DNA from 4 places in the Lysinibacillus sp. NPDC047702 genome. Region 1 is predicted to be linked to each of the others. Evidence: riboswitches for the same ligand, from Rfam matches in the RefSeq annotation. Region 1 holds a riboswitch; each other region holds the start of a gene.

The links. A riboswitch is a leader RNA that binds a small molecule or an ion and turns the genes downstream of it on or off. The one in region 1 is predicted to bind thiamine pyrophosphate.
Region 2: it holds a riboswitch for thiamine pyrophosphate, as region 1 does, so the genes downstream of both, ACQKIM_RS13295 (ABC transporter substrate-binding protein) here and thiT (energy-coupled thiamine transporter ThiT) in region 1, are expected to answer to the same signal.
Region 3: it holds a riboswitch for thiamine pyrophosphate, as region 1 does, so the genes downstream of both, thiC (phosphomethylpyrimidine synthase ThiC) here and thiT (energy-coupled thiamine transporter ThiT) in region 1, are expected to answer to the same signal.
Region 4: it holds a riboswitch for thiamine pyrophosphate, as region 1 does, so the genes downstream of both, thiW (energy coupling factor transporter S component ThiW) here and thiT (energy-coupled thiamine transporter ThiT) in region 1, are expected to answer to the same signal.

Annotation. Positions count from the first base shown of each region.
Region 1 is NZ_JBNNMG010000014.1:35,528-39,309, forward strand. Features, by position in the region: gene map (type I methionyl aminopeptidase) at 1-474, opposite strand, end outside; gene thiT (energy-coupled thiamine transporter ThiT) at 659-1,219, opposite strand; TPP riboswitch at 1,338-1,445, opposite strand; gene ACQKIM_RS09625 (DUF4870 domain-containing protein) at 1,570-1,902, shown strand; gene ACQKIM_RS09630 (hypothetical protein) at 2,382-2,507, shown strand; gene ACQKIM_RS09635 (helix-turn-helix domain-containing protein) at 2,640-3,782, shown strand, end outside.
Region 2 is NZ_JBNNMG010000024.1:47,938-51,719, reverse strand. Features, by position in the region: gene ACQKIM_RS13310 (ABC transporter ATP-binding protein) at 1-70, opposite strand, end outside; gene ACQKIM_RS13305 (ABC transporter permease) at 48-818, opposite strand; gene ACQKIM_RS13300 (thiamine-binding protein) at 818-1,108, opposite strand; gene ACQKIM_RS13295 (ABC transporter substrate-binding protein) at 1,110-2,108, opposite strand; TPP riboswitch at 2,267-2,377, opposite strand; gene ACQKIM_RS13290 (hypothetical protein) at 2,437-3,627, opposite strand; gene ACQKIM_RS13285 (sigma-70 family RNA polymerase sigma factor) at 3,608-3,782, opposite strand, start outside.
Region 3 is NZ_JBNNMG010000005.1:137,305-141,086, forward strand. Features, by position in the region: gene ACQKIM_RS04550 (methyl-accepting chemotaxis protein) at 1-1,152, shown strand, start outside; TPP riboswitch at 1,218-1,332, shown strand; gene thiC (phosphomethylpyrimidine synthase ThiC) at 1,472-3,250, shown strand; gene ACQKIM_RS04560 (catalase) at 3,373-3,782, opposite strand, start outside.
Region 4 is NZ_JBNNMG010000027.1:19,135-22,916, forward strand. Features, by position in the region: gene ACQKIM_RS14120 (LuxE family acyl-protein synthetase) at 1-419, opposite strand, end outside; gene ACQKIM_RS14125 (MFS transporter) at 820-2,016, shown strand; TPP riboswitch at 2,092-2,199, shown strand; gene thiW (energy coupling factor transporter S component ThiW) at 2,314-2,802, shown strand; gene ACQKIM_RS14135 (VWA domain-containing protein) at 2,966-3,782, opposite strand, start outside.

The sequences.
Region 1 (3,782 bases):
TAAATCATTAGCATATGCTTCACGCTCAACAGCTTTACCAATTTGATTTAATTTTGATCCAGCCTTTACTTTTGTCATGGCACGATCAAAGGCACTTTTTGCCACACGACAGAGCTTTTCTTTATCTTCGTAGCCTTCTCCCACTACAAATGAAATGCCTGTATCTGCAAAGTAGCCATTTAATGAACCAGATACATCGATGTTGACGATGTCTCCTTCTTTAATCACGCGTTTTCCTGGAATACCATGTGCTACCTCCTCGTTGACACTAATACATGTGTATCCTGGGAAGTCATATTCTCCTTTAGGTCCAGAAATTGCTCCTGCCTCAGCAAACATACGGCCAGCAATTTCATCGAGTTCAAGTGTTGTTACACCAGGTTTTGTCGCAGCCTTCATTGCCTCACGAATTTCAGCACAAATACGACCGATTTTTTTAAAGGCTTCAATCTCTTCTTGCGTTTTTACAATCATTTTTAACGTCCCTTTCATCTAATATCTACTCTTTAATATAACATAACTTGTTTGACATAAAACGTTAAACGCTTTAAATATTGTATGCCCTCATAAATTGCAAAGTGCTAAAATGTAGCAATATTTCACAGCGAGTAGTTAAATACGATACAAAAACCCTCCACTACTGTGAAGGGTAGATTATTTATGATTTTCGCTGCATTAATTGTGGTGCTGCTGTAAATAACAGAACACCAACAATGGCAGTTAAAACTGTTGCTGGTAGCATATATGTTCCATTATAAATAATTGAATAAATCCATGCATTTTGATCGCCAGCATACTCCGAGAAAAATACAGCGCCAGCAATGGTATGTGCTGCATAGCGTAAAAATCCTGCTAATACAGTTCCAACAATAATATATACCGCCATTTTCGTTTTGTTTAGATTGTTTGCAGCCTCAAGAACTGGTTGACGTACGATTGCAGCCAAGCCTACTATTGTGAAGGCAACGCCATAATCGAGTAAGCCTTGTAACCAATGCACAACTGTAGCACCAAACATTGTTTGCATAACACCAATAAGTAAGCCCGTTGTCAGACCAGGTAAAAGACCCCAGCGAAAGGCTATTAAAATTATTGGTACCATCACTAGACTAACAGAGCCGCCTTGTGCCCATACTTTAAAGGAAATCTGATCAAGCACAAGGCCAATCGCTGCGAATATCGCGATCTCCACAAGCATTAAAAGTCTTTTTTTGTCCATATTATTCTCTCCTTTGTTCCGATGTAGGATACAAGAGCAGGAATAGAAATCAAATTACTTTTTGACTCTATCTGGCAAAAAAAAACAATGCCAGGACAGAGCCTCACATCGTACAAGTGTCGGTTTCTATCCACATCCCTACGCAAGTGTTAACTTACAGGTTCAAAGAGTTAAGGCATTACGTGCCTAGTCTCAGCTGACATCATCAGCTCCCCTTGTGGTCGTTACATCTTTTTTATTTGAACAACCTCATTGTACGCAAACATGGATATGATTACAACTCTCTTTCACAATATTTTTTGAAACTTTGCTGTTTTTCATGCGTAAATATTAAAAAAGGAGGTACAACTATGGAGAACCAAAAAATTTTATCTGCCTTTAGTTATCTCAGCGTTTTTTTTGCACCCTTTATTGTGCCATTAATTGTTTACTTTGTTTCTAAAGATAGCGACGTAAAAAGACACTCTATTCGAGCACTTATATCGCATTTAATCCCGTTTGTATTTGGTATCATCTTCTTTGCTGTCTTTGTCTTCTCAACCATATCGTTTAACACCTTTGATCCACAATCAGGTAGCAATACGTTTATGATCGTTTGGTTTGCATCATTTGCCATTTACTTACTTGTCTCACTAGGGATTGTTATTTGGAATATAGTGCAAGCTGTTCGCGTTATTCGTTAATGTTTCATTTTTAATATCAATTTCGCCTTGGCGTAATTGCGTCCGGATTTTGAATTGTGCAGGCACAATTCATTCTTTTGAAAATCCGTGACATCCGCTGGAGGCTTTGGGCCAACAGATGTTTTTTGTGCGAAAGCGTAGTGCTAACGCAGCGGCAGCAACATGATGTTTTTTGTGCGAAAGTGTAGTGCTAACGCAGCGGCAGCAACATGATGTTTTTTGTGCGAAAGTGTAGTGCTAACGCAGCGGCAGCAACATGATGTTGGTCACTCAGTTGTGTGTTGCTGTCGCTTCGCTTTCGCACAGATAAATTGCCACAGGACGTGGCGTTCTTAGACTGAGTTCCTCTATTTCAGTAGGTGTTTGGACACCCACTGAAAAGAAACCAAAACCGCATTCATCTCACCCTATAGAGGTGGGAGTCTTCTGCTGAATGAAGATAAACAGGTAGAACTTTTAGTAAAAGGAGCTGTTTTTTTATGAAAGTATCTAAAGTTGTCAAAACCGCCGTAAAATTAGCACCTATCGTTATACCAATTGTCAAAAAAGTAATTGCTGCGAAAAAAGGAGCCCCCTCTTCTCCAAAAAACAGCTATAAGAAATAATACATCCCAAATAAAGAATCTGCTCATCTTTTTCCCAGCAGATTCTTTTTTTTGACTCTATAACTTTTTTCTAATTTGTACTTGGCATAGCAGATTTATATTAAAATAGGGTTTAGCACTACAGATGAGGGGTTGTTAAAAATAAATAGTGAAAAACAATTAATGAGCTTGGTTAAGGCAGCACAGGTTCTTACTTCAACACTCGATATTAACCAAGTATTAGAAAAATTAATGAATGAGGTACTTCATGTGATAGACGGTGCTGATGCAGGGGTATTGTTTATGTTAAATACAGAAACTAATCGTCTAGTTGCCAAGCATGCCATTGGTTATAACCTGGCTTATTTAAAAAAGATTCACCTTGCCTCAAATGAAGGGATGACTGGAAAGGTATTCTCTCAAAAACAAGCATTTAGATTTCACTCTAGCAATGATGTTACAGAAAGCATGGCGGATTTATTTCCACAGTATGAAGAAAACTATACAAAAGCAGTTGGTGATTTAACTTATCCCAAAAGTGCTGTTTGTGCTCCACTTCTTGATAAAAGTAATTCATGTATAGGCGTTTTAACAATTGTCAATTTTTCAGGAGATACACAGTTTGAAAATAGTGATTTAACGATGTTACAGGCATTTGCAAACCAATCCTCAATTGCTATTGAAAATGCAAAATTATTTACTCAAAACGAACGCTCTAAGCGCATTTATAATGCTTTAACACAGGTTTCCTTAACACGTGGCCGACTCAGCGATATGATTGATACGCTTGCATCATTACTAGACCAATCTGTAGCAATTATGACAGATTTTTACGATCTATTGTTTGCATCATCTCCTGTAGCTAAACTTGCTACTGACATTTTAAAAGAGCAAAAATCACAGCATCTTGATACAGTTGTACAGCAATGTGTAAGACATCAAGTATACATACCATTTAAAGATGAAACGTATGTAAGTTACTTATTTCCTATCCATACAGAACGAGGTGTTATAGGAATACTACTGATTGTGATGAATCAACATTTACAAATGGATCCTTTAGATTTATTTGCAGTAGAACAGGCAGGTGCATTATTTGCCTTACAGTTAGCTGAGGAGGAAAAGGAGCTAGAAAATTCCTTTAAATACGACGGATATTTGTTACAACAGCTTTTAAACTCAAATTTCAATGCCTTTTATAAACGTCAAGAAGTGCAACAAACTTCTCATTACTTATGTGCTACTCTACAACTTGATGGAAGAACATATCATGTTGCTCAGACTAATAAAATGCAG
Region 2 (3,782 bases), on a different contig from region 1:
CCTCAAAAGATAAATCTCGAATGACCTGAAGAGAATCAAAGGATTTATCAATATTTTGAACGCTTAGCATGGAATCCTCTCCCCTTCACAGTAAGTTTTTCTAGCAGTAGAATAGCGCTAAATAATACTAAACTTAAACAGACAATAGCCAAAATTGCCACAAACACACGATCTGTACGAAATGATGATTGGGCCAATGTCATATAGACCCCAATTCCCTTTTTGGCACCTAACCACTCAGCAATAACAGCCCCCATAACGCTGTATGTGGCAGCAATTTTAATACCCGAAAAAATAGATGGGTATGCAAATGGCCATTCTAGCTTCCAAAAAGTTTGTGCCTTTGTTGCCCCAATCATCTCAAAATAATGCTTCAACTCCGGTGAGGTTTGACGAAAGCCATCCATTGCTGCAATAACAATTGGGAAAAAGCATACAAGACAAATAATGATAAGTTTAGGTAATAAACCAAAGCCAAACCAAATAATTAATAACGGTGCTAGGACGAGTATAGGAACGTTTTGTGACATAATGAGAATGGGATAAAGTAGCTCTCGAATAAATGAAAAACGATGCAGGAGCACAGCAACTGCTAGTCCACAACCTATGCCAATAGTAAGTCCTAGTAAAGCTAATTTCACTGTTGCGAAGGCATGAGGCATAAATGTTTCATACGATTGTATACCTTCTGTCAAAATAGCACTTGGTGCCGGCAATAACCAATGCGGTATATCTGCTAAACGCACGATTAGCTCCCATATGAATAAGAGGAAGGCGATAAAAATTATCGTCCTTCCCTTTTGTATTGCCCACTTCATCACTGGTATTTCTCCGTTAATGTGCCCATTGTAATCCCAGTTGGCTGATATAAAATTTTCACTTGCGTAATAACATTGATGGCACCAAGCTCTATCATCTTGATATTCATTCGTTCAATAATTTGTAGTAACGTTGTCAGCTCACCCTCCATTGTCGTTTCTAAAGGGTGCACCTCATATTTCACACCTGATGCATCAATAATAGCAATGGCTGCATCAACAAATGGAATAACATCTTCATATTTTTCTGTTTTCGGGATAATTTGTACACTGATTAATGAGTTTGCCATATTACTTTGTCTCCTTTTTCGGTAAAAAGTCGTTTGTAAATGCTTGTTCTGCGTTAAATTCGCCCTCTAAAACGTTGTTGCTAGTCATCCACTTCGCGTAGTTTTCCCAGACAGTTAACTTTTGCTCGCCCCATTGAGCAGCGTCATCCTGATACTTATCTGCCAGCCACTCCTGACTTTTATGCACAAGATCTTTATCTAAATCAGGTACTGCCTCAAGTAAAACATCTGCTGCCTCACTTGGATTACTGATCGCATATTCATAGCCCTTTGCCACGGCAGCGACAAATGCTTCAACTGTCTTTGGATCATCCTTAATCATTGTTTCATTCGTAGCTAGAACGGGTGTATAATAATCCAGTTGATCACTATAATCTGTTAAATACAGCATGTTCAGCTTTTCACCACGAAGCTCAGCTTCAATTCCAGTCCAAGCATAATAAATCCATGCAAAATCAATATCTTTTTTCATCATTGTAAAGAAATCGATATCGCCGGCATTAATAATATCTAATTTATTTATATCTGCATTTTCAGTTTGCATTAATGATTGTAGAACGGCCTGCTCAAGAGGAGCTCCCCAGCCACCATACGTTTTCCCTTCAAATTCCTTTGGTGATGTAATGCCTTTAGAGGCAATTGAGGCAAAGCCAGAAGTATTATGCTGAATAATCGCCGCAATCGATACTAGAGGTACATCCTGTACACGAGCCTGTGTAATTCCCTCCTGATAGCTTATACCAAACTGTGCCTTGCCAGACGCCACAAGCTGATCCGCTCCTGCGTCACCAGGTTGTAAAATATCAACATCTAAGCCCTGCTCTTCAAAATAACCTAATTTCTTAGCAACATATAGCCCTGTATGATTTGTATTTGGTGTCCAATCGAGTACAACGGACACCTTTTTTAATGCATGTTCATCCTTGTTGGTATCCTTTTTTTCGCTACAGCCAGCTAATGTTAAAAGGGCAGCCATAAGAACCAATAACCATTTTTTCATGCTGAATCCTCCCAGTAAATAGTGTGAAAGTGTTCATGAGTGAATGTTTTAACCAGAAGAAAGCGTATTCATAGAATATCTGTAATTAATGTAAAGAAAACATAAAAAAACGCCCAGGAATCCTCCCAGACGTTGTGCAATCAATATCAAAAACTTACTTTTTTTGAATAGATGTTCCCTACGCTGGTACGAGCCAAATCAGGTTCAAAGGGTCAGCGTCTAACGGACACAATCTCAGCTGGCAACTACCAGCCCCCCTACATTCTTTACATATGAACTTTTCGTTGATTATTATACCCATATCTCACTGTAAATAACAAGGCTCTTTTTAATGAAAACGCTGTAAAAATAATTTAATCGCATCATCTCTCGCTTCAAGCATTCCATCCTCAGTGAGATACTTTTCATTTAGCCCAAATACCTGTAATGTCCCTTCCTTATTATAACGTGGCACTAAGAGAGCTAATGAAACATCTTTAAAGGCGTAAAGTGGTGTTAATGAACCATCTTCTTCGACTTGATAGAATCTAAAGCGGTAATGTTCCTCCTTCGGTATCCATTCGTAAAGAGCAAGATTATTCTGATAGGCTGTTAAAGTAAGGGCAATTTTACCATCAAGTTTATGATAGGAGCCATCTTCTAAATCAACATATCCTACCTCAAAGCTTTCTCCAGTTCTAAAAGAAGCATAGATTTTATGGTCAGTCATTGACATGTCATGTATGCGTTTAAAAGGTAAATCGTAGTGTTTTTCTTTTTCCGTTTGAACATCATAGAGCGTAAAGCGGACCGTTTCTACTCCATCTTTTTTAAAGGCACTTGGTAGGAGCAATTGATTGTCCTGATAAATTGGCTGGCTTACTGCACTATTATCAAAGGCTTGTTTAAATTGTTTTACCTCATTTGTACGCAGATTTGTTAAGCTATAAATGGTATGACCTGTCCTTGTATCAGATATTTCTGTCAGTAGCGTATCATCTTCTAAATCCATAAAAGTATCCGTAGGAAAGCCTTTGACCTCTAATGTTACTCTATTTTTTACGAACATAGATTTCCTATCATCAACCATCCAAGCAAGCCAATCTTCATTTACTAACATTTTTGAAATAGGGAATTTACTTGTTACTTCCACTTTTTCAATATGTGAATCGAGTGCATAGGAGTAAATGGTACTGCCTTCGTAATAATAAAAGGAGTTCGTTGCATCATCAAAGACAGCTGTAGATAATGTATGAGCAGATCGACCAGGGATACTAATTTCTTCATAGGATTGCTCAGTTATTTGCGAAATCGTCAATTGTTCCTTTATTCCATCTATAAAAGGATAACTTAATAATGCCGTAAGTGCTAAAGCTGAAATTCCTACTGCTACAGGTTTCCACATATGTTTTTTTACAGGGATTTGCTGTTGCTCAAATCTAACATGAGCAGCCTCTAATATCTCTTCTTTTTTTTGGGGAGTTAATGCTAATTGATCTGGTATAGTAGCCTTTAATCGATTACGTAAATTCATTTCCATTATAAAACCCCTCCTTTTCTAATTGGATACCTACTCGTTTTCTCCCTCTTGCTAGCCTTGTTTTCACTGTATTGATTGAACATTGTAAAATGGATGCGATATCGGTGATAGATAGTTCATCATAGTAATAAAGCCAAAGAACCTCTCGATATTTC
Region 3 (3,782 bases), on a different contig from region 1:
TTAGGCATTGTCATTTTATTGAGTGTCGTTATGATGACGACATTGTATTTGTATATGCGAAAATCACTGAAGCCAATATTTATCATGAAACGAGCAACAATAGCCTTTACAGATGGAAATATGGCAGAAGCTCAACATATATTGGATGAAATAAGCTTTGAATCAAATGATGATATTTCTGATTTTAGCAGCAAATTTAAAGAGATGATGCAATCCATGCATCAAATTATATTTAACCTTTCGGGGATTGGCACAGATATTTCTAAGGCCACTGATAGTTTACAGGAGGTAGGAAATAATGTGCAGCACTCAAGTAACAGGCTGATTGAAAGTGCAGGGGGAATAGAGGAGAGTGTGGATCGACAAAGAGACCTAGCGACACATTCCTTTAAAACAATTGAAGAGATGACGGCAGGAATTATGCAGATATCAGCCTCTGTTTCTTCCGTTATGAAAAGCTCATCCAATACAGCGAATCTTGTGAAGCAAAGTCAATCGGAAGCGGCAATGATTACGGATCGGATGAATGGCGTGGCAGATTTGGTGACGCATACGGCAAATAATGTGAATATTCTTGGTGAAAGATATAGCACAATCGAAGAAATGATAGGTGTTATTCAAAGTATTGCCGATCAAACAAATTTATTGGCGTTAAACGCGGCGATTGAGGCAGCGAGAGCAGGTGAACATGGTAAAGGCTTCGCTATTGTCGCGGAAGAGGTGAAAAAACTGGCGGAAATGACAAAGCTGTCGGCAGAAGATATTCGTCAGCATATATATGAATTTAAAATAGTGACAGAGACGGTGTTAAAAGAAATGGACCATAGTACTGTTGAAGTTAAAGAGGGAGCTCATTTAGTGATGGCTATTAGTGATGAGCTAGATCATTTGTTTGAAGCAGTAAAAGTAGTTGAGGAAGATGTTCAAAATGTTTTTGAGGTTACAAACACAATGTCCAAAAACACGAACGTCGTTTTATCGGCATTAGAGCAAACTAATGAGGCATCCGAGGCTGTTTTGTTGGAAACAAAAGAAGTAGCCGATGCATCTAAGTTGCAAGAATTATCATTGGGTCAACTAAGTAGAACGATTCATGAATTAACGGAGCAGGTAAAGCGTTTAGAGTTTATGAAGCAAAAATATAAACTCTAAAGTAAAAAATAGTAATGATGCTTCCATCTCTTAGCAATATCTGTTACACTAGCATCAAACTTAATAGCATTAACTAGGGGAGTCTGATGAGTCAGGCTGAGAGGGAAACGCATAGAGGTTTCTTGACCCTTTGGACCTGATCTGGCTCATACCAGCGTGGGAAAGTTAAGAAATTATTGCGAGCTCTTTACAATGCGATAATTATACCTTTTACAATCATAGCCGGATCCAAAATTTTTTGGATTCGGTTTTTTTATTTTTATTGGGTGAGCTAGATTCGGTCCTTGTATGAATTTTCTATAAGGGAGAGAAGCGGGTCATGACAACAATTAGCGAAAAGAACATTACCATTATGTCAAGCTTTGATGGTAGCAAAAAGGTTTATGTAGAGGGATCAAGATCAGATATTTTAGTGCCGATGCGTGAAATTGCATTAAGTCCAACGACAGGAAGCTTTGGAGAAGAGGAAAATGCACCAGTCCATGTGTATGATACGAGTGGTCCATATACTGACCCTGCCTATAAGGTAGATATTACGAAGGGCTTGCCAGCGTTGCGAAGTGAATGGATTAGAGAACGAGGGGACGTAGAGGAGTATGTGGGGCGTACTATTAAACCAGAGGATAATGGTTTCCGCAAAGCGGATGATCCGCGTATAAAGGAAAATACCTTTCCGGATTTATCAAGAAATCCTCTGCGAGCTAAAAAAGGTAAAAATGTAACACAGCTTCATTATGCACGAAAGGGAGTTATTACACCTGAAATGGAGTTTGTAGCTATTCGCGAAAATATGGATCCTGAATATGTTCGCTCGGAGATTGCGGCGGGGCGTGCCATTATGCCTTCTAATATTAATCATCCTGAGGCAGAGCCAATGATTATAGGACGTAATTTTCATGTGAAAATTAATGCCAATATTGGGAATTCAGCAGTGTCATCATCTATTGCAGAAGAGGTAGAGAAAATGACATGGGCAACACGCTGGGGCGCTGATAATATTATGGATTTATCGACTGGTAAGCACATTCATACGACACGTGAATGGATTATCCGTAATGCCGCGGTGCCGGTTGGAACAGTGCCGATTTATCAAGCGCTTGAAAAGGTAAATGGTATAGCTGAGGATTTAACGTGGGAGGTGTATCGAGATACGTTAATCGAGCAAGCAGAGCAAGGGGTTGATTACTTCACGATTCATGCGGGTGTGCTATTACGTTATGTACCGCTAACGGTAAATCGTGTGACAGGTATTGTGTCACGGGGAGGTTCAATTATGGCCCAGTGGTGCTTATATCATCATCAAGAGAACTTTTTATATACACATTTTGAAGAAATTTGTGAAATCATGAAAACATATGATGTTGCCTTCTCGTTAGGGGATGGTTTACGTCCCGGATCAATTGCAGATGCCAATGACGAGGCACAGTTTGCAGAGCTTGAAACGTTAGGTGAATTAACACAGATTGCCTGGAAGCATGATGTACAGGTGATGGTGGAGGGACCGGGGCACGTGCCAATGCATTTAATTAAAGAGAATATGGACAAGCAGTTAGAGGTGTGTAAGGAGGCTCCTTTCTATACTTTAGGACCACTGACAACAGATATTGCACCAGGCTATGACCATATTACATCAGCTATTGGTGCTGCAATGATTGGATGGTTTGGTACGGCAATGCTATGCTATGTGACACCAAAAGAGCATCTGGGCTTACCAAATCGAGAGGATGTTCGTGTAGGGGTGATTACGTATAAAATTGCTGCACACGCTGCTGATTTAGCGAAGGGGCATCCAGGAGCACAACAGCGAGATGATGCGCTTTCAAAGGCACGCTTCGAATTCCGCTGGCGTGATCAATTCAACCTGTCTTTAGATCCAGAGCGTGCAGTTGAATACCATGATGAAACATTACCAGCAGAGGGGGCAAAAACTGCTCACTTCTGTTCAATGTGTGGACCCAAGTTCTGTAGTATGAGAATCTCACAAGATATTCGTAATTATGCTAAAGAAAAAGATGTAAATACGACGGAGGCAATTCATCAAGGGATGCAGGAAAAGGCTGAGGAATTTAAAAAAGCAGGTAGTCAAATTTACCAATAATGAAAGCAATGGCTTATGTCAAAATATAGACATAGGCCTTTGCTTAATCAAAAAAACTCCATGTGAATGGTAGATTCACATGGAGTTAAAGTTGGATTTGGATATCAATAATAAGTGGAAAATTAAACGTTAGTTGGTTGTTTTACGTATGGGTTAGCAAGATCCATACCTTCTAATGAAAGACCCATTGCTTTTGCAACACCCTCACCATATGCTGGATCAGCTAAATAGCAGTGAAGAATGTGGCGGCGCTTGATGAACTCTTCAACAGATGCCATATCATTTGCTGTATTTTCGAATAGACGTTGTTGTTCTTCTGCAGTCATAAGGCGGAATAGTTTACCTGGCTGCTCGAAATAGTTGCTATCATCTTCACGGAAATCGTGGATACCTGCGTGACCATCAATACGTAATTCTGGCTCTTTATAATCTAAGTTGTGCTCCCACTCACCGTAGCTATTTGGTTCATAGCCTAAAGTTGAACCAAGGTTGCCGTCAAAACGCATAGCGCCATCACGATGGAAAGTACGGA
Region 4 (3,782 bases), on a different contig from region 1:
TACATTGCGTATATACTAAATACGCAATTGTTTAATGTTTCAGCATCCCTTCTCGATATACTTGGGATACCACTTGTTCCTGTACTTCGCATTTCAAATTCTATGTTCTCTAAAGATGTTGATAATAATAAATGAGAGTCAGGTCTTTTAAAACTTGTTACCGGAATAAGTGGAATTTTTTGTATATCATCTAAACTTTGTATATCAGCAGGTGTAACGCCGCTATCCTCGCATAGCATTCGATAAAAGCTATTGTTTTCATAATGATGTTTAAAATTTTGGGAGATTAAATAACCCTTTAATTCATTGACTTTTTCTTCATCCCATTGAAATAGCTGTTGAGTTGACCCAATGACTGCTGTTACTGGATTAATACCTAATTCTTTTAAATTTTCCATTGCTGCTTGAATAGTTACCATTACATTTCCTCTCCTTTTTAATATCAATTTCTCTCGGGTTTTCAGCTTATGACCTCTTCATGTAGACCAGTAATTAGCCGTTATTACAGGAATTATTAGGGGAATATCAACCATATATAAGGCACTAATTATTACAATTTTTGTCATACAGTTGACATAAAAAGATTAACATAAGAACAAATGATGTAACCCCTAATTCACTACAAGAAAAAAAGTAAATTCCACAAAAAAACTTGTGGAATTTACTAATTGATTACTTAATTATTATTGCAAAATATTTATCATTTATTAGTTTAAGAATAAACCATTGGTCCACTATTTAGTGTAATCCTAACTAATAGCAAACCATTTTTCTTTGTGATAGACTGTACTATATTTGATTAGAAAAGGGGGGTATTCGATGACCCAGCAGAAGTCTAATAAGGCGGCTTTGTATATTTTAATGTTTAATATGTTTATCGCAATGGGGAGTATTGGAATTATTATTCCTGTCATGCCAGAGTATTTAAGAATATTTGGTGCTGCAGGACAAGTTTTAGGCATGCTTATTGCAACGTTCGCCTTAGCTCAATTCGTTTTTTCTCCAATTGCTGGGAATCTTTCGGATCAGTATGGTCGAAAAAATCTTATAATTTTCGGGCTTATACTAACAGGACTTGCACAAATAGGTTTTGGGCTCTCTACAGAAGTTTGGATGCTCTTCTTGGCACGCTTTTTAGGTGGCCTTGGATCAGCCTTTGTTGCACCTCCTATTATGGCATTTGTGGCAGATGTTACAACATATGAAGAACGAGGCAAAGGGATGGGGATGCTTGGTGCTGCCATGTCTCTTGGGTTTATGATTGGACCAGGTATTGGTGGATTCTTATCGCAAGTCAGCTTACATTTTCCATTCTATACGGCTGGAGCTGCGGCTATTTTGGCTGCTATTTTATCGTTCTTTTTATTACCATCTACCAAACCAAATGCAGCACAAAAAATGCATAAGCAAGACAATCTCGCAAAACAAATGGTACGTTCAGTACATATGCCTTACTTTGTTATGCTTATTATTATGATGGTATTCTCGTTCGGAATTGCTAATTTCCAAACGACTTTATCATTATTTGTTACAGATAAGTTTCATTATACACCCGGAGATATTGCTATTATTTTAGTAGTGGGTGGTGCTTTTGGTGTAGTTGTACAAATGTTTGTCATTACCCCACTCTTTAATCGCTACGGTGAAATGAAGGTCGTATTAGTCAATTTATTTATTGCAGCTGTATCTATTTACTTAATATTATTCGTTTCTGGATTTGCCCTTATTTTAGTTGTTGCAACAATCTTCTCTACAGCTACAACATTAATTCGTCCTGCTGTCAACACACTGATCTCCAAACTTGCTGAAAATGAGCAAGGATTTGCAGCAGGTTTAAATAATGCTTATATGAGCCTTGGGAATATGATTGGTCCAGCATTGGCAGGTATTTTATTCGATTGGAATATGAATAGCCCTTATATATTTGGTGCTATTATTTTGATGGCTTGCTTCTTCCTTGCCCTTATTTGGACAATGAAAAAAGCACCACATCTTATGCAGCCCGATTCTAAATAGTCTGAAAAATCATTGACTATTATTAGCAGTATGTTACATTTATCTTGTTACGATGTTATACACAAATTAAATAATTTTTACCACTAGGGGAGTCTTTAAAAGGCTGAGACATATATTGTCATATATGGACCCTTTGAACCTGATCTAGTTCATACTAGCGTAGGGAAGTGGCGACATCTTGCTTTTTAATATGTAAATGCAAGGCCGCTTCCTATTGTTTTCAGGAAGCGGTCTTTTTGTGTTTAACCAGTTTAGCAGCGATAACCATTCATTTAATATTTCAAGGGAGTGTTACTTATGTCAATTCGAAAATTAACAATCATGGCCTTATTAGTTGCAATTGCTGTAGCAGGTTCTACCTTCGTTTCAATTCCAACAGGGATTGCGCGAGCTTATCCAATACAGCATGCCATCAATGTCATTAGTGCCATTCTACTCGGTCCAGTACCAACCATCATCATTGCCCTTGTCACGGCAATAATTCGTATTCTAACAGGGACAGGCTCCCTATTAGCCATTCCTGGAAGTGTCATTGGCGCATTTTGTGCAGCATTAGCTTATAAATACAGTGGCAAACCTTGGCTAACAGGTGTCGGTGAAATAGTAGGAACTGGGATCATCGCTTCCCTCATAGCAGTACCATATGCATATATCTTAATGGGAACATCTGTCGCAGCAATGTTTTTCATGCCTGCTTTTTTGAGCTCTAGTATTATTGGTGCTATTTTAGGTGTGGCCGTTGCTAGTAGTCTACGAAATACTGTACTTATTAAAAATTTCCATTAAATGAACAGGGATTCCTTCAATTCTATTTTGATCGGAAATCTCCTTTATTGGATCACTTCCCCCTAATTTATGAGATGAACTTCCCCTTTTCAAAGAACCACCCAATCATATACAAAAAACAGTGCAAAATAATCAATCATTTTGCACTGTCATTTAATCCAATTTATCGTTTCTTCATGCCCTTTAATAACTGAGCAACATTCGTATCCTCTGCCTGTATGGTTTTATTCTCTACAAGCGACTCTTTCTTCTTCGACTTAGCAAAGATGCCCCAGCCAAAGCGGCGAATCGTAATATCGATGAAGAAGAATAACATACCTGCTAATATAAGCCACGTTGCTATATTTTGCCGGTCTGCCCCTTTCTTCGTAAATTCACGAAATACCTCCTTCGGTTCTTTCAAAACAGAGCCACCCGTTTGCTTTGTCAGTTCTTCCACCAGCTTATCATTTACTGGTTGTAATTCATATTCAGCACTATAAGGTACACTTATCCCTGCCTGATAAATAGCTTGATCTTCATCAGCAATACGGAAGAAAATGAGTCCTGGCTCTGCTTGCACAACTGCCCGAACCTGTGAGGCTGAAATGGCCTCAAGCTGTGTTTCAAGTTCTTCTCCTGCTTCATTGACAGCTACAATATCTAAAAATGCTGCTTCGTTGGTAGGATCTGTAATAATAAATGAACCATCCGATTCTAAACGTACATCGTAGGCAATGTCATTATAGCTTGGTAGCATTTGAGATATAAGCGTTTGCCAAAATGTTCCCCAATCCTGCCATCTTGCCCAGTCACCTGTCCATTTACCTGTCGAATCGGAAGTAAAGGCAAATGTCTTGCCAAGGCCATATTGCCATTGAGCCAGCACCGGATCCTCTTTCTCACTTTCCGCAATTACAGAGGCACCCTGTTTCGCTGTTGTTCCGATATAAGCATTCATTTGAGGTACACCATTTGCAAATAACTTGTTCCAACCAGAT